DNA from 4 places in the Thiocapsa sp. C2-2m genome. Region 3 is predicted to be linked to each of the others. Evidence: predicted binding sites of a transcription regulator. Region 3 holds the regulator's gene; each other region holds the start of a gene.
What was found. Region 3 encodes sigma-54, which starts transcription at its own class of promoters, with help from an activator protein. Its sites were predicted from a motif close to TGGCANGNTNCNTGCTT; they were not measured.
Positions count from the first base shown of each region.

Region 1: AADX97_RS02330 (ANTAR domain-containing response regulator) is a predicted target of sigma-54. The motif match lies at 1,701-1,717, and genes of this name have one in related genera.
Region 2: AADX97_RS01545 (PspA/IM30 family protein) is a predicted target of sigma-54. The motif match lies at 1,729-1,745, and genes of this name have one in related genera.
Region 4: nifB (nitrogenase cofactor biosynthesis protein NifB) is a predicted target of sigma-54. The motif match lies at 3,389-3,405, and genes of this name have one in related genera.

Region 1 is NZ_JBBWVD010000002.1:220,925-226,854, forward strand. It holds gene AADX97_RS02325 (CmpA/NrtA family ABC transporter substrate-binding protein) at 1-287, opposite strand, end outside; gene AADX97_RS02330 (ANTAR domain-containing response regulator) at 1,071-1,652, opposite strand; gene AADX97_RS02335 (Crp/Fnr family transcriptional regulator) at 2,075-2,557, shown strand; gene AADX97_RS02340 (hypothetical protein) at 2,680-2,886, opposite strand; gene AADX97_RS02345 (NAD-dependent succinate-semialdehyde dehydrogenase) at 3,020-4,384, opposite strand; gene AADX97_RS02350 (SLC13 family permease) at 4,747-5,930, shown strand, end outside.
Region 2 is NZ_JBBWVD010000002.1:25,109-31,038, reverse strand. It holds gene AADX97_RS01555 (ATP-binding protein) at 1-995, opposite strand, end outside; gene AADX97_RS01550 (response regulator transcription factor) at 997-1,695, opposite strand; gene AADX97_RS01545 (PspA/IM30 family protein) at 1,848-2,381, shown strand; gene AADX97_RS01540 (hypothetical protein) at 2,378-2,938, shown strand; gene AADX97_RS01535 (VWA domain-containing protein) at 2,958-4,193, shown strand; gene gltS (sodium/glutamate symporter) at 4,672-5,904, shown strand.
Region 3 is NZ_JBBWVD010000012.1:55,446-61,375, reverse strand. It holds gene kdsC (3-deoxy-manno-octulosonate-8-phosphatase KdsC) at 96-617, shown strand; gene lptC (LPS export ABC transporter periplasmic protein LptC) at 614-1,240, shown strand; gene lptA (lipopolysaccharide transport periplasmic protein LptA) at 1,237-1,758, shown strand; gene lptB (LPS export ABC transporter ATP-binding protein) at 1,847-2,599, shown strand; gene AADX97_RS11120 (RNA polymerase factor sigma-54) at 2,781-4,265, shown strand; gene hpf (ribosome hibernation-promoting factor, HPF/YfiA family) at 4,296-4,631, shown strand; gene AADX97_RS11110 (PTS sugar transporter subunit IIA) at 4,945-5,394, shown strand; gene hprK (HPr(Ser) kinase/phosphatase) at 5,417-5,930, shown strand, end outside.
Region 4 is NZ_JBBWVD010000034.1:49,903-55,832, reverse strand. It holds gene AADX97_RS22495 (FprA family A-type flavoprotein) at 1-756, opposite strand, end outside; gene AADX97_RS22490 (ArsC/Spx/MgsR family protein) at 756-1,193, opposite strand; gene AADX97_RS22485 (ferredoxin) at 1,313-1,591, opposite strand; gene nifB (nitrogenase cofactor biosynthesis protein NifB) at 1,818-3,329, opposite strand; gene AADX97_RS22475 (zinc-dependent peptidase) at 3,531-4,331, opposite strand; gene AADX97_RS22470 (SCO family protein) at 4,524-5,174, shown strand; gene AADX97_RS22465 (copper chaperone PCu(A)C) at 5,219-5,689, shown strand.

The DNA.
Region 1 (5,930 bases), on a different contig from region 3:
TGGCCGTCGATGACGCGATCGAGCAGTACCTTCCAATTGGCCTGAGCCTCCAAGGTGACAAAGAGATCTTCGTCCTCGAAGAAGCCTTTCTCGTAGGCGATGGCGAGCGGTGCCATATCGGTGAGCTTGATGAAGCCGAGCTTGAGGTCCTCCTTCTCGGGCGGGCCGAGCGGCTCGGCGGATGCGCCGGCCGCCAGGCTCAGCACGAGCGCAGCGATGCCGGCTGCGGCAAGGCGTGTCGGCAGGGCGCCGCAGGTCGGTCGGTCGAGTCTGTCTTGATCGCGCATGTTGACCTCTGTCGATAGCAGTACATGAAACGGAAACCTGAAAACGAAAACCCACAACGAAAAAAGGCGTCCACCAGGCAACGCTGCGCGTTGCACGATGGACGCCTTTGTCCGTTGACATGGCCGCCATGACCATGCCGAAACTGCTCTTTGATTCGACGATCGGGCGGATTCGACGACCGGTCGTTGCGACCACACATGGGTCGACCTGGTCTGATTATTAGAGGCGCCGCTCTTGCCTACAGGCTCGGAGGGGCGTCGTCCAATTGGATCACAATCATTGGGGCCACGATCTTCCGATCAGCCCGCCGTTGGGTGATCGACGAGGGCTAGTAAGCATAATCGATGCCATAAAGCCAGAGAGCGGTCGCACTCATCAAGCCGCAAGAGCTACATCATTGATTAATCTGTGGAGTTTTGCCGATATTCGAGAACACTGTCGTCGGCGCAGGCGATCCGGCGCACTCGCGTGGCCGTTCCGCCCCGCTCTTCCTTGGTGCGCATCGACCTGCCACGCACCAAGACGAACGGCTCAAAGGGCGTCTCTTAGGAACGATTCAAGATCAACATGGACAGGTCAATTGAACAAAGCGCAGCGTGACCAACCTCTTTCTGTGATGCCGGCGCGGGTCGGGCACACTGCGCTTTGTCCAACCTACGACCTATGCATTGCGTATAGATTCCTTATTTAATCAATGACCTAAACCGAGTAATGCCGACGTATCAAGTACCCGCATCGCCGCAACCAAACCCCGAAGCAACCCGACACGTGCTGAACGCGGTTTAAGGCGCAAAGAGCTCGGACGCCGAAATCACACTCTCGGCAATCTCAGCCAGTTTCTTGTTCTTACGCATCGCCAGCCGCCGCATCGCCTGGAAAGCCGCGTCCTCGGACAGTCCCTGCTGTGCCATGATGATCCCTTTGGCGCGCTCGATGAGCTTGCGCTCGGCCAGCTTGCTGCGAGTCTCCAGAAGCTCCTTCTCCAACGCCTGAAACTGGCTGAACCGCGCCATTGCCGCCTCGACGATCGGCCGAACACGCCGCCGCTCGATCCCGTCGACGACATAGGCGCTTACACCGGCCTCGATCGCCCGACGGATGCTCTCGTTGGCGTCGTCCTGCGTGAACATCACCATGGGGCGTGGCTGATGCGCCTGAACGGTGCGCAGGTTCTCCAGGGTATCCCGGCTCGGCGAGTCGATATCGATCAGCACCACGTCAGGTGCATAACGCGCCACGGCGCTCAAAAGTCCCTCGTCCGGATCCACACAGGCCACCACGTCGAACCCCTCCGCGCTCAAGGCCGGCCCGAGCACCTCGCGTCGGTCCGGACGCGCGTCCACAAGCATGATTCGGATGGACATCGGGGACTGCTCCGAGAGAAAACCAACAATCGGCTCAGCAGATCACCTACGCAAACAGCGCGCCAGAGTCGCCCCGGCTGTGCATGCCGGTGTGGATCGTCGAGCCCGAGGAGGATGTGCCGAGACGTCCTTCGCTTGAGATGCTTCGACGGCTTTTTGGAAGATTCAGGTTATTCGCTTGCGACTCTGGAGAAGGATCAAACACCATCAAGCCAGTGGGATGTTCCGCAGATCAAGGCGAATCTGCTGGTCGAAAACGACTTTGACGCGCCTTGACCGAACCCAGGCGTGCTTCGCCGATGGCGCACATCCCGATCCGACGCGCTAAACTGATGGGGCTTCATCCGCATCCGCAGCTGCTGTGCTCGCGGACGATGACTGCACACTGTCCTTCGTGTCGGAGAGAAACGGGAGATTGGTCGATGAATCAGATGGATCGGGCGGCATTGGTGCGCAGCTCGGTGCTCGGCACCGAGCTCGACGAGAAGGAAGCGTCGATTCTGGCGGAGTGCATGGGTCTCGTCAGGCTGACCAACGGCGAGTTGCTGGTTTCCGAGGACGAGCAGCGGCGCACCCTGTTTCTGCTGGCGGAGGGGCGTCTGTGCGTCTGCAAGACGGTCGGTGGGGTCGAGGAGTCTCTCTATCGGATGCGTCCGGGCGAGTGCGCCGGGACCCGTGCCTTCGTCGACGGCTCCGCGCGCAAGGCGGCCTTGCGCTCGGAGGATGACAGCAGCGTGCTGACACTGGAGCCCGATGATTTCGAGGCACTGGTCGAGCCCCATCCGCGCCTGGTCTACAAGGTTATGCGTGCGATCTTCCGTGTCACCCACACGAACCTAATGCGTGTCAACCGCGAGCGCACCGAGCTCGCGAACTACATGCACAAGACGGGCGGGCGCTATTGATTCGGGGATTGCGGCAACCATCCGGTCTTGGGTTGATGCCGAGTGACATGACGGCGTCGAGAGTGCGCCGAAGGGTGCAGTGCTCGATGTGCTTGATCCCCTTGCGCGCGGACTCCTTCCACTCAATCCGGTCGGAGGCCATCGCGTTCTAGCTCATCCATGACTGCCTCGCGGGAAAGGGTTGGCTCACCGGGGCGCTCGGCGACGATGGCCAAGTCCGCGAGATCCTCGATCAGCGACCCGTATTTTTCGATCGGCAACACGACGACCTTGTGATGTCCGTTGGCGTCCGTGATGGACTCGGGATGAAAGGCGTGCTTGGCGGTCACGAGAGGCTCCGGGAAACCGTAGGAGGTGGCAAACATAGCCCATGGCAGGTACCGAGACAACGAGGCGTGTTATGGGTTGGTCCCGGGGAGCACAAGGGTGTTGAGTCGGCCGGCACTCCAAGGCTCAACATTCCTAGCGGATCCACAAGGTCTTGGTGTTGACGAACTCATGGATGCCGAGCGCGCCGAGCTCGCGTCCGTAGCCCGACTCCTTGATCCCGCCGAAGGGCAGGCGCGGGTCGCTCTTGACCAGACCGTTGACGAAGGCGCATCCGCAGGCCATCCGGCGTGCAAAACACTCGCCGCGCGCGCTGTCGCGTGTCCAGACGCTGCCGCCGAGCCCGAACCGGGTGTCGTTGGCGATCTCAAGCGCCTCGCCCTCGTCGGCCGTGCGCAGGACGGCCGCGACGGGACCGAACAGCTCGTCGTCGTAGGCCGGCATGCCGGGTCCGACGGCATCGAGCAAGGTCGCCGCGTAGAACCAGCCGGGGCGGTCCAATGGCTGTCCGCCGAGGATTAGGCGTGCCCCGGCGTCGAGGCTCGCCACCACTTGCTCATGGAGTGTGTCGCGAAGATCCGCACGTGCGAGCGGTGCCAAGGTCGTCTTCGGGTCCAGGGGATCACCCGGAACCAGCGCCTCGATTGCGGTGCGCAGCTGCGCGACGAACGTCTCCGCGATCGCGTCGACGACGATGAAGCGCTTGGCCGCGATACAGCTCTGGCCGGCGTTCATGAAACGCGAGCGCACGGCGGTCGCGACAGCCTCGTCGAGGTCGGCGTCTTCCAGCACCACGAAGGCGTCGGAGCCGCCGAGCTCGAGTACCGTCCGCTTGAGGTTCTCGCCGGCGATGGACGCGACCCGTCGGCCCGCCGCGTCGCTGCCCGTGAGGCTCACGCCGCGCACGCGCGGGTCGGCGACGACACCTTCCGCGCGGCGGGCATTGATCAGCAGCGTGCGGAAGACCCCGTCCGGGGCGCCCGCGTCCTCGAACAGCCGATCGATCTCCAAGGCGCAGCGCGGGACGTTCGAGGCATGCTTGAGCAGAACCGGATTAACCGCCGCGATTGCGGGTGCGGCGCAGCGAAACACCTGCCAGAACGGGAAGTTCCAGGGCATCACGGCGAGCACGGGTCCCAGCGGCTGATGGACGACCATGCTGCACGAGGCATCGGAGGCGATCGGCTCGTCGGCGAGCAGTCGTTCGGCGTTCTCGGCGTAGTAGTCGCAAACCAGCGCGCACTTGCCGATCTCGGCCTCGGCCTCGCCGATCAGCTTGCCCATCTCCAAGGTCATCCATCGGGCCAAATCACGCGTTCGGGTGCGGAGGAGCTCGGCGACCTCATGCAGCAGACGCGCGCGCTCGGCGACGGGCCGGTCGCCCCAGGCGGATGCGGCCCGTGCCGCCGCGTCGAGCGCGGCCTCCAGCGCGGTCTCGTCGATCGTCTCGATCTGCTCCAGGGACGCGCCGGTGTACGGGTTGATCGATTGTAACGGCATCGGGGTGTCTCCTCCGTTTCGGTCGGCCGGGTCCGAGAATGGACCCTTTCCGGTTTGAACCGCAACGACGCAGAGTGTGCACGGGCGCGTTGCAGCCGGCCGACGTGTCCGTCGGCAGCCGGATCGTCCTCGGCAAGGTGCCTCGGCGATGGCGGTCGGCGCGGGTGTGGGGCTCTATGCGCGGATCGAGCGGCTCGGGTGACCGCGATGCAGCGGCGTTCGGCGACATCCGCGAGCGCTTCGATTCTCCTGTACGATAGTCTCCTTCCGATAGCAAACCGACCGTCCGGCATTACCGTTGCCTACGCCTTCGGGTATGCATTTGTGTGCGGCAAACCCGGATCGAACCGAGTGAATGACTCATGTCGATGGTCCTGATCGTCTTCTTCGTGGTCTATCTGGGGATGATGCTCGGTCACCTGCCGTGGCTGAAGGTCGACCGTGCGTCCATCGCCTTGGGCGGCGCCATCGCCCTGCTCGCCACTGCCGAGCTGACCCAGAGCCAAGCCCTCGCGAGCATCGATTTCAGCACACTCGGTATGCTCTTCGGCCTCATGCTGATCTCGATCCAGCTCGAGCTGTCCGGGTTCTATGGGTCGCTGTCCGCAGCGGTGACTCGAATCCAGGCCAGTCCGCCCGTCTTGCTTGCGTCGCTGACGGCAGTGGTCGGGGTGATGTCGGCATTCCTCACCAACGACGTGGTGGCCGTCGCCATGACCCCGGTCGTGTTGTCGATCAGTCTGCAGCGGCGTATGAACCCGGTCCCCTTCCTGTTGGCCATCGCCTTTGCCGCCAATGCCGGGTCGGTGGCCACGCTCATCGGCAGCCCCCAGAACATGCTCATCGGCGAACGGCTCCACCTGTCCTTTGCCGGCTTTATGGGGTATGCGGCGATACCCGCTGTCCTCTCTCTGGTCGTTGTTTGGCTTGTTCTGGTCGTGGCCTACCGCGGACGCTGGCAGCTCGATCGACTGGATGCGGCGCAACGCGTCGACACTGCCGAGTCAACCGGCGAAACGCCTCGATTCGACGGCTGGGAGACCCTGAAGGGGCTGTTGGTCCTGGGCTTTATCCTCTACGCCTTCATCTTTACGGATTGGAATCGCGGGCTGGTGGCAGCCAGCGCGGGCGCCTTCATGCTGTTCAACGCCCGCTTCGTCTCGCGCACGATGCTGCACCGTGTCGATTGGGATCTGCTGATCCTGTTCATCGGCCTGTTCGTCGTCAACGGCGCCATCCAGGACAGCGGGTTGCCGCAACAATTGGTCGGCGATCTGAAGGCGGCAGGGTTCGATCTGCAGCACAGCGGCGTGCTTTATGCGTTGACCGCAGTGCTGAGCGACATCGTCTCGAACGTGCCGACGGTCATGCTGCTCCTGCCCTATGCCGGCGATCCGCAGGCCGGACCCTTGATCGCCTTGGCCAGCGGGCTCTCCAGCAACCTCATCATCATCGGCAGCCTGGCCAACATCATCGTGGTCGATGCGGCAAACGCGAAAGGGTTCAACATCTCGTTCTGGGAGTTTGCCAAGGCGGGCATCCCGAT
Region 2 (5,930 bases), on a different contig from region 3:
TGGCCGTCCTGCCGGACCGAACGAAAGAGCACGAAATGACCGCTGTCGAGCAGGCTCATCCGGAAGGGCTCGACCTCGGTTTCGAAGAGACTGACGGCGGGCGGGGCAGCGCTTGCCGTCGGCTCGGGCACACCGGTCGGCGCCGGCGCCGCGGAACCCGCCATGGCCGGAACGCGGCCGTCCTTGCGCGCGAGGCCCTGCTCCGGTCGGCTGTCGTCCTGCGGCTCGCGCAGGCGAAGACCCTCGGTGGTGAGCGGCGCGACCGGTGCCGCCTGCTGAAAGCGCTCATCGAGATTCAGGTCCTCGATTCGGCCGAGTGTGCTGCGTGCTTGCGTCTTCTCCCGCGTCGGCGAGGCAACGATCTCGGAGAGTCGGTCGAAGGCTGCCTGCGGCGGCGCCCGCGCATCCTCCGTCGTCGCGCGCTCCGGGGCACTGACGACCGGTCCCGGGCTGTCCTTGTCGCGACGACCCGCAGGCACCGCGTCGGCCTCGATCCGGGCCGACTGAACCAGTCGGTTGTCCGTGAGGATCCCGCGGATGTGCGCTTCCAGCGCTTCCCGCCCGGCGAGCTCGTCGGGCGCGATCCCGAGATCCCGCCCATCTTCGCTGCGCCGCGGGACCAGAGGTGTGGTCAAAGTTCCGCCCGCGTCCACCTGGAAATGGCCGACGAGCCCCGGAAGCGCACCGGAAACGGGGAACCGAGCGAGCGGCGAACGCTGCCGGAGGCTGCCGGTCCCGTCCTCCGTCGCGACGAGAAAACCGTAGTCCGTGACGACGCGCGTCTCTTCCTCACGCACCCTATCCCGGAGACCTCTGTCGATACGCGCAGCCAACTCCTCGGCCAGCAACTGGTGCTGCCGGAAGGCCGCCCATTTCAAGTGTCCTAAGGCTTGGTGAATGAGCAGACCGGCCGGGATCGCGAGCGCGACGAAGAAGAGGCCGAGCACGAGACGCAGCCGCCGCGGGTTCCAGCCGGCGAGGCCGGTCCTGCGCATGTCAGCCGCTCAGCAGGCGGTAGCCGGCACCGCGCACCGTGACCAGATAGCGCGGTTGTGCCGGGTCGGGTTCGAGCTTGCGCCGCAGCTTGGCGATGTGGATGTCCACCGTCCGGGTTTCGATGTCCAGGCCGCGCGCATAGCCCCAGACCTTGTTCAGCAGCTCCTCGCGCGAGACCGCTCGGTCCGGATTGGCGCCGAGATACTGCAGAACCTCCATCTCGCGTCGAGTGAAGGCGATGGTCTCCGTGCCGCGACGACCGGCGAGGTTGCGGACATCGATCTCGACCTCCTCGCCGAGCGCGATGCGGTCACGCTCGATACCGAGACGCGCGCGGCGCAGCACAGCCTCCACCCGGGCGACCAGCTGGGTCACCGAGAAGGGCTTGCCGACATAGTCGTCGGCGCCCAGGCGAAGACCCTGGACGATGTCCTCGTCGCCGGTCTTGGCCGTGAGCATGATGATCGGCTGCTCGCGGTCGGCGGCGCGGATGCGCTCGCAGATGTCGAAACCGTTCAGGCCCGGCAGCATGACGTCGAGCAGGATCAGGTCAAACCGGCCGGTCAGTGCCTTGCGCAATCCCGCGTGCCCGTCGGCGGCCGATTCGACCCTATAGCCGTGATAGACGAACAGATCCTCGAGACCGGTGCGGATGGCCGGCTCGTCCTCGACGATCAAGAGGCTGAACTTGTTATGCATATCAGACCACAGGGTAGCAAGGCGCCCCGCCGACGGCACGTAAAATCCATGTAAATCCGCCGCCCCAATCTTTACCCAAGCGCGCCTATGGCCGGGCCGGCCGCCTTCCTAGACTGCAGTTGCCGAGCAACTCAGCCCCGAAGGAGGCCATCATGACACTCGTCACCCGCATGTCCCGGCTGTTGCGAGCCGATGTCAACGCAGTCCTTGACCGCATCGAGGAGCCCGCCGCGCTGCTGCGCCAAGCAGTCCTTGACATGGAAGAGGCGCTCGCCCGCGAAGAGCAGCAGGCCCGGCGTCTGGAGGCCGAGCAGCAGGAGCAGACGCACCGTCTGACGGACCTCGACCGCACCCTGCGCGAGATCGACGAGCAGCTCGACCTCTGCTTCCGGTCGGACCGAGAAGACCTCGCCCGTGCGCTGATTCGGCGTCGGCTCGAGACCGAGCAGTTTCAAAGGCTGGCGACAAACCGTCGGGAGGGCCTCTCGCGCACCCTGACCGAGCTGCGGAACCGGATCGTCGAGAATCGACAGCGACTTGCGGAGGTCCGGCACAGGGCCGAGCTGGTCACGGATGAGACCGGTGAGGATGCCGATGCAGACTGGACCACGGCCTCGGTCGCGGTGGGGGACGCCGATGTCGAGGTGGCCTTCCTGCGCGAGCAGAGTCGGAGGGCAGGGTCATGACCCGCCCCACCTTTCTCGAAGGTGTCGGAGTCGCCCTCGCAGCGAGCCTCTCGGGCGCGTCCGCGTACACGGCACTCTCCGCGGTGGCGGGCGGCGGCATGCTGCGCCCGGTCATCGCCGGCCTTGCGCTCGGCTACCTGGTCTATCTACTGGCCCGTACGCCCGTGCGCGTCGGGCGCTTCACGGCCTTCCTGGCGTGGTGCCTCGCAGCGGTCGGACTCTGGCTCGCTGCCCCGCCGCTCGCGCTCTATCTCCTGCTCCACGTCGGAATGCTCTGGCTGATTCGCGCGCTCTTCTTCCATGCGAGCCTTGTGCCGGCGCTTGCAGACCTCGCGCTCGGGCTCCTCTCCCTCGCCGCGGGTATCTGGGCGCTGCTGCAGACCGGAAGTCTGCTGCTCGGACTCTGGTGCTTTTTCCTTGTGCAGGCCGGATTTGTCGCGATCCCGCCCGGTCCGGCCGCGCGACGGCGCGGGCGCGCGCCGTCGCACGAAGACGCCTTCGAGCGCGCCTACCGCATCGCCGAGGCGGCTTTGCGCAAGCACGCCTCATCCAACTGATCGATCCGGAGACATGACCATGAAGACCAAGCTCATTGCACTCGCACTCTTCGCGGCCACCGCAGGCACGGTGGCGCTCTACCCGACCGACCGAGGCGCGGTCGCCGTCGACACACCGCCCGAGGATCCGACACCCGTCCTCCTGCCGCCCCTCGATCTCCCGTCTGTCGATCGCCTGGCCAACGAACGCCCTCTCGTGGAGCTGGTGTTCGTCCTGGACACGACCGGCAGCATGGGCGGCCTCATCCAGACCGCCAAGGACAAGATCTGGTCCATCGCCTCGACCATGGCCTCCGCGCAGCCCGCGCCTGAGATCCGCATCGGCCTGGTGGCCTATCGGGATCGCGGCGACGCCTACGTCACGCAGATCGTCGGCCTGTCGCGAGACATCGATTCGATCCAGGCGACACTCATGGACTTCGAGGCGGGCGGCGGCGGAGACGGTCCGGAGAGCGTCAACCAGGCGCTCCACGAGGCGATCCATCGGATCTCCTGGAGCCGCGATCCCGATGCCTACAAGGTGGTGTTCCTGGTCGGCGATGCCCCGCCGCACCTCGACTATCGGGACGACGTGCAATACGCTGAATCCATCGCTGTCGCTCGACAGAAGGGCATTGCCGTCAACGCGGTTCAATGCGGCGAGGACATAGGTACCACCGTGCATTGGCAGCGGATCGCCCAGCTTGGCGGCGGCACCTATTTTCGTGTCGACCAAGCGGGCGGCGCCGTCGCCATCGCTACGCCCTTCGACCACAAGCTCGCCGAGCTTTCGGCGCAGCTCGACGACACGCGGCTCTACTACGGCACGGCCGACGAGAAGGCGGCGCAGGCCCGCAAAGAGGCCGCGACGGACAAGCTCCACGCGGGGTCTTCCGTCGAGTCCAGAGCACGTCGCGCCGCATTCAACGCAACGGATGCGGGCAAGTCCAACCTGCTCGGCGACAAGGAGCTGGTGGAGGATGTCGCAAGCGGTCGGGTGGATCTGTCGGCGATCGCCCCGGCGGCGCTCCCGGCGCCTCTGCAGGCGATGGCGCCCGAGGAGCAGCAGACCCTGATCGACGAAACGGCCGAGCGGCGCAAGGCACTGTCCGAGGAGATCCAGTCGCTTGCGGTACAGCGCGACACCTATCTGAAACAGCAGATCGCCGAGCAAGGCGGCGCGAAGGACTCGCTGGATCATCGACTCTACGATGCGATCCGTGAACAGGCCGGCGCGAAGGGGCTTCGCTACGACGCGGACGGCCCGGCTTACTAGGCGAGGACAGCGAGAGAAGGATCCCCGGCCGCTGCGCGACGATCCCGGCCCTCGGCGCTCGGGCGCCGCGCGGGGAGTGCTCCGGGGTCGTAGCGGCAGTCAACCGCCGGCCGAAGCCGAGCCACACGCAATGGATCGAATGCGGACAAGCAGGTATCCTCCCGCTGCATTCGAATGAGTCCGCATCCGCTGGTCGGGTATTCGGAACACTCACGGAGTCCGGCGCTGGCGCGCTCGAATCGACGCGTACCGCCGGGCTCAGACCCCAAAGCACATGCACGGACTTGCAGATAGACACGAAGCCGCGCCCAAGTGCGAGCGGCCCGATCACTAGATCGGCCACCGAAACCTTCAGCTCGTGACATCCGCTCAGCGGTGTCACGCATGCCCGAAGGCGCTCTGCAGCAGGTGCCAAAATGGCCGGAGTGATGAAGATGGCCTGTGCGTGCATTTCACTCAACAACCAAGAGGCACGAGTATGGAGCTGTTGGACGGTATCATCCGGATCGATTCATTCCTGGCCGTGACGATCGGCATCGTCGTGCTGTTCGTCGGCAAGCTGCTGAACACCAAGGTCGGTTTTCTGCGCGAGTTCAGCATCCCCGAGCCGGTGACCGGCGGACTGCTCTTCTCGGCCCTCTTCGGGCTGCTCTATTTCGCCTCCGGCCACGCGATCGAGTTCGAGCTGCGCGCGCGCGACATCTTGCTCGTCTATTTCTTCACCACCATCGGCATCAATGCGAGCGCACGAGATCTGCTCGCCGGAGGCCGCCCGCTCTTGATCCTGTTGGCCATCACGATCGCCTTCATGCTCGCGCAGAACCTCACCGGGATCGGTGTCGCCTCGCTCTTCGATCTGCCGGCGGCGGTCGGCGTGGTCGGGGGCAGCGTGTCCTTAATCGGCGGGCACGGGACGACCATTGCTTGGGCGCCCTCGATCGCCGAGAACTTCGGGATCTCCAACGCCATGGAGATCGGTATCGCCAGCGCAACCTTCGGGTTGATCCTCGCCAGCATCATGGGCGGCCCGATCGCGAAGTTCCTGATCACGCGGCACAAGCTCACGCCCGCGCCCCAGGTGGTCGAAGAGGTTCAGGATGTCGGATTGACCGAGAATCAGCGCAAGCAAGGCGTCGATCACATGGACTTTCTGGGCGCCGTCCTCGCCATCCACATCTGCATCATCATCGGGTACGCGCTGAATAGGGCGATTGCGGAGGCCGGCCTCATGCTGCCGCTCTTCGTGACCTGCCTCTTCGCGGGCATCCTCATCACCAATCTGGTGCCCAAAAACTTCTCAAAATGGAGCGGGGTGACCTGGCCGACACGTACCCCCGCGATCGCGCTGATCGCCGACATCTCGCTCGGTGCCTTCCTCGCCATGTCGCTGATGAGCATGCAGCTCTGGACCCTCATCGATCTGGCCGGCCCCATCTTCACCATCCTGGCGGCTCAATTCGTCCTGGCGGTGACCGTCACCATCTTTGTACTGTTCCCGTTGATGGGTAAAAACTACGACGCGGCGGTCGTCTCGGCCGGATTCGGCGGCGTCACGCTCGGCTCGACGCCGACGGCGATGGCCAACATGGCGGCGGTGACCCAGCGTTTCGGCCCGTCGCACCGGGCCTTCATCATCGTCCCGCTGGTCTCGGCCTTCTTCATCGACCTGACCAATGCGATGGTGATTCCGTTCTTCCTGCGCACTTTTTAAGTACTTCCCTGCGGAGGAGCGACCAC
Region 3 (5,930 bases):
TAGCTGATAGCTGATAGCTGATAGCTGATAGCTGGAGACTAGAAACCGGAGGCTCCCCCCGGCCCCCCGACTCGACACCCAAGAGGACTGACCCCATGCAAGACATCCTCGAACGCGCCGCCCGGATCCGCCTGGTCATCTTCGACGTCGACGGGGTGCTGACCGACGGCAGCCTCTATCTCGGCGACGACGGCCAAGAGTACAAGGCGTTCAACTCGCGTGACGGACACGGTATGGTGATGCTTCAGGAGAGCGGGGTGCAGATCGGGATCATCACGGGCCGGACCTCGCAGGTGGTGAGCATCCGCATGCAAAGTCTGGGCGTAGAGCACCTTTTCCAGGGCTGTCGCGACAAGCTTCCGGCCTACGAGACGCTCAAACGCGACCTGTCTCTCGACGACGAGGCCATCGCCTATGTCGGAGACGATCTGATGGATCTGCCGATCATGCGTCGGGTCGGGCTCGCCATCGCGGTCGCAGACGCGCACCATTTGGTGCGCGGCCACGCCCATCTCTGTACCCAAGCGCGCGGCGGTCGCGGGGCCGCGCGCGAGGTCTGCGAGCTCGTCATGGAGGCGCAGGGAACCTGGGCGCGGATCGTCTCCGGCACGCCATGAGCGGACGACTTCGGGTCAGCGACCTGCCGATCTGGTCCTCACGGCAGTGGATGCTCGCCGCCTTCTTCGTCGGCTCCGGACTGTTGGGATGGTGGCAGCTGCGCCCCGAACCCGAGCCGGCCGCACCCGAGGTCGAGCGTGCGCGGCTCCCGGATTATGTCGTTGCACGCTTCACCGCTGTCGAGACCGACGACACGGGCAAACCGAGCCGGCGCTTGATCGCCGAGGAGCTGCGCCAGTATGTCGAGGAGGATCTCTCGGAGCTGGATCGCCCGCGCATGACACTCTTTCAGCGTGAAGGCGAGACCGAAGCCGAGCCCTGGCGCGCACGCGCGAATAGCGGCCTGGTCCTCCCCGGCGGCGAAGAGGTCCGTCTCGAGGGCGCCGTGGAGCTTGAGCGCAAGGGTGACGCGAGTCGGCCCGCCACCCGGATGGAGACCGAGCTGATGCGCATCTGGCACAAACAGGCCTTCGCCGAAACCGATCGACCGGTCCAAGTCAACAGCGCGTTGGATCGGCTGACCGCGACCGGGATGCGCCTCTGGTACGACGAGCCCGTGCGTGCCCAGTTCGACGGACGCGCACATATCTTTATCGCACCCGAGCAGATCGAGGAGCCATGAGCGACAGAGGATTCTACGACCGTCAGCGCCGGGGCTCCGCCCTGGCCGCGACCCTGGCCTGCGTCATCACCCTCGCGTGCGCCACGGCGGCGGCGCTCGAGGACGATGCGAGCCAACCCATCCTGATCGAAGCAGACGATGTCGAGGTCCTGGAGGCGGAGAACACCAGTATTTATGTCGGCAATGTCCAAGTCGACCAGGGGAGCATGCGGCTTCTCGGCGATCATGTGACCGTTTACCATCGCGACGACCGCCGCCCGCGCTTTATTATCGCACTCGGCGCGCCGGCCAGCTTCAAACAGCTCCTCGACAACGACGAGGGCGAGGTCCTGGCCTTCGCCAGGCGCATGGAATACGACGCCGACAAGGACGAGCTCACCCTCATCGAGGACGCCTTGCTGATTCAGGGAGCCGACCGCGTCGCGAGCGAGCGCATCGTCTATGATCGCGCCCGCGCCCATTTCCGTGCGGGGGGCGGCGGACGGGTCAAGATCACCATCACGCCGGAGGAGGAATGAAACTGAACCGCGCCGGAGGCAATCACCGGGGTCGATGCGGGAGCGCATTTCGGATGCCGCCAATAGCCTCGGAGCCAGCGCGGTTCAGATGAACGACCTTGTTTCGGGTAGCCGGTCCAGCACGTTGCGCGCGGAGCATCTGAAGAAGAGCTATCGCGGCCGTCAAGTTTTACGCGATGTGAGCGTCGGCGTGGACGCCGGCGAGGTCGTGGGCCTGCTCGGACCGAACGGGGCGGGCAAGACCACCTGCTTCTATCTAATCGTCGGCCTCATTCCCGCGGACGAGGGCCGTATCGCGCTGAGCGGGCAGGACATCACCCTAAAACCCATGCATGCGCGCGCACGCGCCGGCCTGAGCTATCTGGCACAGGAACCCTCGGTGTTTCGCAAGCTCAGCGCGCGCGACAACATCCTCGCCATCCTGGAGGCGCGCGGCGACCTTTCTCGGGCTGATCGCAACCTGCGCTGCGAGCGCCTGCTCGAAGAGCTCGGGATCGCCCATGTCGGCGGATCGCTCGCGCTCAGCCTCTCGGGCGGGGAGCGACGGCGCCTCGAGATCGCACGCGCGCTCGCGGTCGACCCCCTGGTGATGCTGCTCGACGAGCCCTTCGCCGGGGTCGACCCTATCGCCGTCGGCGACATCAAGGCCATTGTCTCGCATCTGCGCGATCGCGGGATCGGCGTGCTGATCACCGATCACAACGTGCGCGAGACGCTCGATATCTGTGATCGAGGCTACATCATCAGCTCGGGGTGCGTCATCGCGGCGGGCACCCCGGCGCAGCTTCTGGCCGATCAGCAGGTCCGCGATGTCTACCTTGGCGCGGATTTTTCCATGTAGGGGCGAGCCCGCATGCGCATCGGCACGTGCATCGGTTGGCTGCTCTTTCCGAGATGTTGGGTGTAAGATGGGATCCTGCCACGGCTGATGACGCCTTCACCGGACTGAAACGGCTAGAATCGAGCAGCATGGGCCATGGCGGCCACCTGATCGAACACCTCGAGAAGCGCATCCGCGATCCATGAAGCAATCCATCCAGCTTCGGCTCGGCCAGCACCTGACCATGACGCCTCAGTTGCAGCAGGCGATCCGTCTGTTGCAGCTCTCGACCCTGGAGCTTCAGAAGGAGATTCAGGAGGCGCTGGATACCAACCTGATGTTGGAGGAAGGCGACGACGCGGACCGCTTCAACGCCGGCGAGGAGCAGCAGACGGGCACGATCCAAAGCGAAGATATCGAAACACCGCGGGGTTCGGTCGAGCAAGCCGTCGACCGCGAGATTCACGCCGAATCCAACGAGATGCCCGAGGAGCTGCCGGTCGACACGCTCTGGACCGATGTCTTCGATTCCTACTTGCCGAGCACGTCGCACGGCTCGGACGACGGTTCGGATTACGATCCCTTTGCCCAGCAGAGCCGCCCTCAGACACTGCTCGACCACCTCGCGTGGCAGCTCAACCTCTGCAGGCTGAGCGAGCGCGACAACATGATCGCCCAAGCGGTCATCGATTCGATCGACGCCGACGGCTATCTGCGCATCGATGTCGACGAGCTGCTCCTGACCATCGACCATCCCGAGATCAGTGCAGAGGAAGTGGAGGCGGTCGTTCACCGCATTCAGTCCTTCGACCCGCCGGGCGTGGGTGCCCGCAACCTTGCGGAATGTCTGCTGATCCAACTGAGTCAGCTGCCCCCCCAAACGCCATGTCGGAGCGCTGCGACGGCGATCTGCCGCGACGGGTTCGAGTATCTGGCCAAGCGCGACGTCGCCTCCCTGGTGCGTCAGTTGAAGGAACCCGAGGAGACCGTTGCCGGTGCGCTGACGTTGATCCGTCGGCTCAATCCGCGCCCCGGAAGCCTGATCGCCGGCACGCCGGCCCAGTATGTCGTCCCGGATATCTTCGTGCGCAAACGCGAGGGCCGATGGTCGGTCGAGCTAAATCCCGAGTCGATGCCTAAACTCAGAGTGAACGCCGACTATGCGCGCCTGATCCGGCGCGCCGATCAAAGCGCGGACGGCGTCACCTTGAAGAGCCATTTGCAGGAGGCACGCTGGTTCATCAAGAGCCTGGCCAGCCGCAACGACACGGTGCTGCGCGTCGGCGCGAAGATCGTCGAGATGCAGCAGGAATTCTTCGAGCACGGGGACGAGGCGATGAAGCCGATGGTTCTGCGCGATGTCGCCGAGGCATTGGAGCTGCACGAGTCGACCGTATCTCGAGTAACCACACAGAAATTCATGCATACGCCGCGGGGGAGCTTCGAGTTCAAGTATTTCTTTTCCTCGCACGTCAACACCGCTTCCGGCGGGGAATGCTCGTCGACCGCGATTCGCGCCCTGATCCGCAAGCTGATCGCCGCCGAGTCCGCGAAAAAGCCCATGAGCGACAGCAAGATCGCACAGGAGCTTGCCGATCAGGGGATCAACGTCGCGCGGCGAACTGTCGCCAAGTACCGCGAGGCCATGGGGGTTCCACCCTCGAACGAGCGCAAGCGCCTGGATTAACAGGCCGTTTGAACCATAAGGAGTCAACAGATGCAGATCAACCTGACGGGTCATCACATCGACGTCACCGACGCGCTGAAAGGCTACGTCGACACGAAGTTCGAGCGCCTTGCGCGGCACTTCGACCACGTCATCAACGCTCATGTCGTTCTGAGCGTTGAAAAGCTTGCCCAAAAGGCGGAGGCCACTCTGCATATCAACGGCAACAAAGTCTTTGCCGACTCTGTCCACGAGGACATGTATGCCGCGATCGACGGACTGATCGACAAACTCGATCGCCAAGTGCTGCGCCACAAGGAGAAGAAGAGCGATCATCGCGGCGCGAACCCGAAGATCAGCGAGGGCGAAGAGCCCGATCGGATCTGACGTACCCGAGACCTCCGAGGGGCGCTCCTGCCCGTCGAAGGCATTTAACGAACGGGATCCGGCACGGGGTCGGCAGACGCAATCGACGGCCCCGACCGGAGCATCCGAGGACAGACCCAATACGCGCCGCTTTTTTGGCGTTCCGGTCGTGACGGCACAGTTCAAGAATTTGTTTCTAGCCACTAACCACTAAACACTAACCACGATATTCAGGATCCATGAGCAGACACCTTCGCCCGCCATCGCCGTGCGGACAGCGATCCAGAAGCCAGCCGAAGTGCCGCTTACCAGCGGCGCACGGGAGCCGATACCGATGCTCAGCCCCGCACTGATCAACGAGGCCCGGATCGGTCAAGGGCTTGAGATTGCCAGCAAGAAGCGCTTGCTCGAGACCCTTGCCGAGCTGCTTGCCAACGACCACCCACGCTTGAGCACGGAGACTGTCTTCGAGCGCCTTCTCGAGCGGGAACGGCTCGGAAGCACCGGTCTAGGCCACGGCGTCGCCCTACCGCACGCGCGGGTCAAAGATGTCTCGCACGTCATCGGCGCTTTCGTGCAAACCACGCGTGGGGTGGATTACGACGCGGCCGACGGCGAGCCGGTCGATCTCGCCTTCGCGCTCTTGGTTCCGGAGACCGCGACCGAGGAGCACCTCCAACTGCTCGCCTATCTGGCGGGTCGCTTCAGCGAGTCCGCAACGCGGTCACGACTGCGCGATGCCGACTCGCCCGCGGTCATTCTGGACCTTCTGAAGGCCACCTAGCGGTCGAGACGGGCCGCCAGCGATGATCGACAGCCTGCAATCCCTGATCGACCAGACCGGACCCCGGCTCAAGCTGCGCTGGATCACGCCGGAGCCGGCGACCGCGCGCCCGCTGCGCGGCGACGATCCGGGACGCTCCCGGCAGTCGTTGATCGGCTCCCTGAACTGCATCCACCCCAATCGCCTGCAGGTCATCGGACACGCCGAGATCCTCTACCTGGCGGATCTGGGCCGGACCGCCTTCGGCGAGACCGTGGACAAGCTCTTCTCGGATCATCCGGCCGCCGTCATCTTCTCCGACGGCATTGATCCGGAGTTTGCCTTCCGCGAGGCCGCCGAGCGGACACACACGCCGCTGCTCGGCTCCTCCCTGGGCGACGAGGAGCTGATCAATCATCTGCGTTATTTCCTTACCCATGCGCTCGCCGAGCGCCGCACGGTGCACGGCGTCTTCATCGAGGTCTTGGGCATGGGCGTCCTCCTAGTGGGCGATCCGGCCGTCGGCAAAAGCGAGCTGGCGCTCGATCTGATCGCGC
Region 4 (5,930 bases), on a different contig from region 3:
ATAGCGGCGCGGTCGATCCCGCAGGATGGGTCCATGGGTCGGGGCGATCAGTTTGATCGGCAGCGGCTCGATCAGCTTGAGTGCATCGACCACGTAACTCTTGAAGGGCCGCATGATGTGGGCGTAGTAGTAGTCGAACGCGAAGCGGAAATCGCCGCAGATGTCGTTGAAGAGCCGCGCGTCGCAATGGTGGCAGCCGAAGACATCGCCCGAGAAAAGAACCCCCTCTTCCACCAGCCAGGTGCACTGGGTATCGGGCCAATGCAGGAAGGGCGTATGCAGAAAGCGCAAGGTCCTTCCGCCGAGCGAGACCTCGTCGCCCGTTCCGACCGTCTTGTAGGTCAGCGGCCGGTCGTCGCTCGGTTTGAGCAGCGCCTTGAGCATGGCCGTCGCGCGCTTGGAGATGTAGAGCTGCGCTTGGGGCGCGCGGCGCATCAGCTCGGGCAGCGCCCCGGTGTGATCCGGCTCCAGATGGTTGAGTACGATGACACGGATCTCGTCGTAGCGGGCGACCGACTCCAGACGCGCGAAGAAGTCTTCGGCGAACTCGGCCTTCACCGTGTCGATGACCGCGACACCCTCCTCCCCGCGCACCAGATAGCTGTTGTAGGTCGTGCCGTTGGCCGTGCGCAGGATGATGTCGAAGGTGCGCAGACCCGGATCGAGCGCGCCGATCCAGTGCACCCCGGGCGCCACTGCCACGGCCTCGCCATGACCGGCGAGATCCCGAGCGATCGCCGAGGATGCGGGCGACATCAGGCGACCGCTCCGTCGGCCGGCAGATCGCACCGGGGATCTAGGCCGCTTCGGGAGCAGGACTGCAGATCCTGATCGACCACGAGCGTCACACCGAGCGCGTCGAGCAACGAACCCGGCTCGAAGCCACAACCCAGGCCATGCTCGGATTCGATCAAAGGTCGACGGATCAGCAGCGGATCCTCCAGCATCAGGGCCAAGGCCGTCGCCTCATCCAGGGTCTCGGGCCGAACCTCGCCCCGCTTGATCCGAGGTGCAGTCGGATTGAACCACTCGACCACCGGCAGATCCCCGAAAAACGGCCGCAGCCGCGCGTCGGTCCAAGGCTCGGCGAGCAGATTCCGCACGGTCAGACGATGCCCGAGCGACGTCAGCAACGCCTTCTGCTTGGCGTTGGACAAACACCCCGGCTTCTCGTAGAACAGCACAGACGACATCAACTCACCTTTCCAATTTGAATCAACCGGATAAAAAATCCTGAACCGCGCCCCACCAATGCCGCGGACTACACCGAAGCCTGCACCACTCCAAGGTCGCGGATCACACGGAGCGCGGTTCAGCGAGCCTGGATCTGGGTGCGTATCTCCGCCCACCGATCCGGCGGGATCCCGGTCAGCGACCCCGGCGGATTCACCGGCACCCCGAGACCGTCCAGAATGACCCCCTCGATCGGGCAGATGCTCGCGCACTGCGGATCGCCGAAGTCGCCCTCGCACTCGGTGCAGGCGCGTGCGTCAATTATGAAATGCGGACTTGCGTCCCGGATCGCCTCGCTCGGACAGAGCGGCAGGCACGCCCAGCAATTTACACACCCTTCGATAATCTTGTATGCCATGACTGGTCTCCCCTGGGTCTCGTCTGGTGTTGCGCTCTAAACCGCGTCCAAAGTGAACTGCATCGTTTTCATCGCGTGTCGGGCCCAAGGATTTCTCCGACCTTTGCGGAAACGCGGTTTCGAATTTATTATCTTCTAATACCTTAAACCGCGCCGACTCCAACGGTCGTTCAATCTGCCGGAGCCGATCCCATCCAAGAACATCGCGTACCGCACCGGGCGCGGTTTAAGCGCTCATGCGATGTTCGGCGCCGTCGGGGCGTTCAAGCAGCCCCGCCTCCCCCATCTCGCGATACACCGCGGCAATCGCCTCCTCGATCGGCTCCATCGCATGCTCTCCGTTCGGCGCGATTCCGGCGGCCTCTAGCTGGCCCCAAGGCTCGTAGCCGATGCGCGAGCAGAGCACGACCTCGCAGCCGTCGAGCACACGGATGGTCTTGGCCAGAACGGACTCGCCGTCGCCGCAGGTCTCGTCTCCGGAGCAATAGAGGTCGACCTTGCGGTGACCAACGAAGCGCACGTCGTTCGCGCTGGCCTCGTAGACCAGGAACTCGCGGGCGTGGCCAAAATGCTGGTTGATCACGCCGCCGCCGGTGGTGGCCACCGCCATCAACACCGGACGGGGCTCGGGGCGCGCGGGGCGACGCCGGGTCAAGGAGGCGATGGAGACGAAGGTCTCGCTGGACTGGTTGCGCTGCGCCATGCGGCTGGCCTCGATGGCGGCATGGACCTCCGCACGACGGGCCATCGCGGCGGCGTAATCGACCTCCTGCTCCGCGATCTTGTCGAGTGTGAACTCGTCGCCCCGATCCTCGCCGAGCATGCCGACGGCATCCGCGCGGCATTGGCGGCAATGGCGCATCATGGCCATGTCCCCGGCGCAGGCATCCTGCAGTGCGCTCAGCTCCTCGTTGGTCGGTCCGCGTTGGCCCATCAACCCGTAGAAGGTCCCGTGCTCGGGCTCGGCGATGAGCGGCATGACATTGTGCAGGAAGGCCCCCTTGGCCTTGACGACCCGGCTGACCTCCTTGAGATGCTCGGCGTTCACACCCGGGATCAGCACCGAGTTGACCTTGACCAGGACACCGCGCGCGACCAGCATCTCAAGGCCCTTCTGCTGCTGCTCGATCAGGATCTCGGCCGCCTTGCGCCCGGTCACCCGCCGATTGTTCCAGAAGATCCAGGGATAGATCTTGGCGCCAACGTCCGGGTCGACGCAGTTGATGGTGATGGTGACGTGCTCGATGTTGTGCTTGCAGATCTCGTCGACCAGGTCGGGCAGCGCGAGCCCGTTGGTGGAGACGCACAGCTTAATGTCCGGGGCCTTCTCGGAGAGCTGGCGAAAGGTCTCCAAGGTGCGCTGCGGATTGGCGAGCGGATCGCCCGGACCGGCGATGCCGAGCACCGTCATCTGGGGGATGGCCGCGGCGACGGCGATGACCTTTTTGACCGCCTGATCCGGGGTCAGCACCTCGGAGACAACACCCGGGCGCGACTCGTTGGAGCAGTCGTACTTGCGATTACAGTAGTGACACTGGATGTTGCAGGCGGGAGCGACGGCAACATGCATCCGCGCATAGTGATGATGCGCATCCTCGGAGAAACAGGGATGATTGTTGATCTTGGCGCGGATCGCCTCGGGCAGATGAGCGAGCTTCTCGCCGCCGGCACCGCAGCCGCTCGACGCGCAACCGCCGCCGGGCACGCCCGCGGCATCGGCAATCACCTTCAACTCCATCACGCTGCCTCCGGAGATGGGGCACAGGCCCCGCGAAAAGATGTCTCTGAAAGGCAGATAAGCAAAGACCATGCCCGGTCTTTGCGATGGGTTAACCGACTGAAAGAATTACAGACGACAGCACCCGAGCCAAGCGCTTGTCGGGATCACGACAGCCCCGGCGCAATCGAGGTGTGGGATTCGGCGCAACGCCCGACGCGGCTAAGGCGCCGGTCGAACCTCATCCGCAACGGCAGTGAGTCGCGCCAAAGGGTCTTGCCGGTAGAACAGCCGCATCTGCTCGTAGACCGCCGGGTATTCGGAATGAACGAGATCGGGCAGCTCGAAGAATCCCTCGCTGAGCACGGCGAAAAACTCGGCAGGCGACTCTGTCGCGTAGGGGTCGATCGGTGTTTCCTCGTCGGCGTCGACTCGTCGACACAGGTCTTCGTAGGCGGCGGAGAAGGTCTCCGCCCAGACCTTCGGCGACATGCCGGCATGCAGCGGCGGGCAGCCGTTCGCTGCCCCGTCGCGCATGTCGAGCTTGTGAGCCAGCTCATGGATCACGACGTTGTAGCCGTCGCGCTCCATCCCGGCCTCGACATCCGCCCACGAGAGGATGACCGGCCCCTGCTCCCATGCCTCGCCGCTTTTCGCCTCCTGCTCGGTCCAGACCACGCCGTCGTCGCCCATGACCTCGCGCTCGGGAACGAACTCCTCCGGATAGACGATGACCGCATACCAGCCGCGGTACCAATCCAGCCCCAGCTCAAGGACGGGAAGACAGGCCTGCAGGGCAATCGCCAGACGCATCGTGTCCGTCAGCTCAAGCCCTTGCGCGGGGTCCAGACGTTTATCGCGCAGGAAGAGGAGGGCCAGATCGGCGAGACGCCGGATCTCCTCTTCGGTCAGGTCATCGAGCAGCGGGAGGGCGTCCCGGACACGCGCCAAGTCGTGTGGGTCGACGCGCGCCCGCTCGCGCTCGAGCACGCGCGACTGCCACCATCCGGTCAGAGCGCGCACGTCTGCACCGCCCGACGAGGCCGAGCACGACAGGGTTCGTACAATCGAGGCGAATGGCGCATGGCACGGGTCTTATCGCGCAAAAGCACGCGCCTATCCGGGTCTTCGCCGGGTAATTGACGTACGTCAAGGCGAATCGCACACCGCTGCCCAAGATGCAGGGATCGACTCTCCCCCGCCTGGCTCCCGATCATGACGCGAAAGCTGCTGATCATCGTAATCCTGGTCCTCGTCGGACTCTTGGCATGGCTGTTGTATTGGACCCCGAGCGGGGTCGGTGTGGATCCGGAAGGGCCAAAGCACAGCACGCTGGAACTGGCCTCGCCGCCGCAAGGCGGTGACTTTGTTCTCGACTCCGCAAACGGCCCGGTCGCCCTCGCCGATCTTCGCGGCAACGTGGTTCTGATCTACTTCGGCTACACCTGGTGTCCGGATATCTGTCCGACCAATCTGGTCCTGATCGCAGGCGCGCTCAAGGCGCTGACGCCCGAAGAGTTGGAACGGGTCCGGGTCCTCTTCGTGAGCGTCGACCCCGAGCGGGATTCGGTCGAGCGGCTCGCCGAGTATAGTGGCTATTTTCACCCCGAGATCATCGGCCTAACCGGCACGACCGAGCAAATCGCCGAGGTCGCCAAGCTCTACGGCGCAGCCTACCGGCGTACCGACCTCGACGATTCGGCGATGGGTTACGTCGTGGATCACTCCGCCTACAGTCATCTTGTGGACACGCAAGGCAAGCTCGTGCGCAACCTCGATCACGCCACGCCCTCCGCGGAGATCGTCGCGGCGATCCGAACACTGCTGGGATCGAGCCCGCCCGCCGAGAATCAGTCCGAACCTTAACCCGCCGAACCCCGCAACCCATGCCGTCTGTTGGAGGACACATCATGCCCGGATATGCATTGCCACTGCTCGCGGCCACCTTCTTCACCGCCATTTCCTTCGCCGCTTCCTTCTCCGCTCTTGGCGCGGAGCTCTCGATCGGCGATCCCTACGCTCGGGCGGTACCGCCCGGCCAGCCGAACAGCGCCGTCTTCATGTCCCTGGAGAACCAAACCGCGGAGAACCAGGCGCTGGTCGGTGCCGAGAGCGCTGTCTCGGAGATCGTCGAGCTGCACACGCACGTCGAAGAAGGCGGGATGATGCGGATGCGCCGGATCGAGAAGATCGAAGTGCCCGCCGGGGAGACGGTTACCCTCAAGCCGGGCGGCCTGCATGTCATGCTCATCGGCCTCAAACAACCCCTGGAGCCGGGAGACGCGGTCGATCTCACCCTGATCTTCGAAGACGGCTCGCGCAAGCCCGTTCAGGCGCCGGTGCGCCGAATCGAGGCACCGATGAAGCACATGAATCATTGAGATCGGACCGACGCCGAGAGTGACAAGCGCCACGCGGCCGACGAGGACCGATCCTTCATCGCCGCCCATGTGTTGACATCGGCAGTACGCTCATGGTCAAACGATCCGGATCACGACGCCGGATGACGGAATTTTTTTGCTCCTTGCCTGTCCTCGAGCAGGTGAAACGGCCTCGTTTGGATGGATGCGAGACACCGCTGGTTTGACCCATATGCGGATGTTCTGATATACATCCATGGGT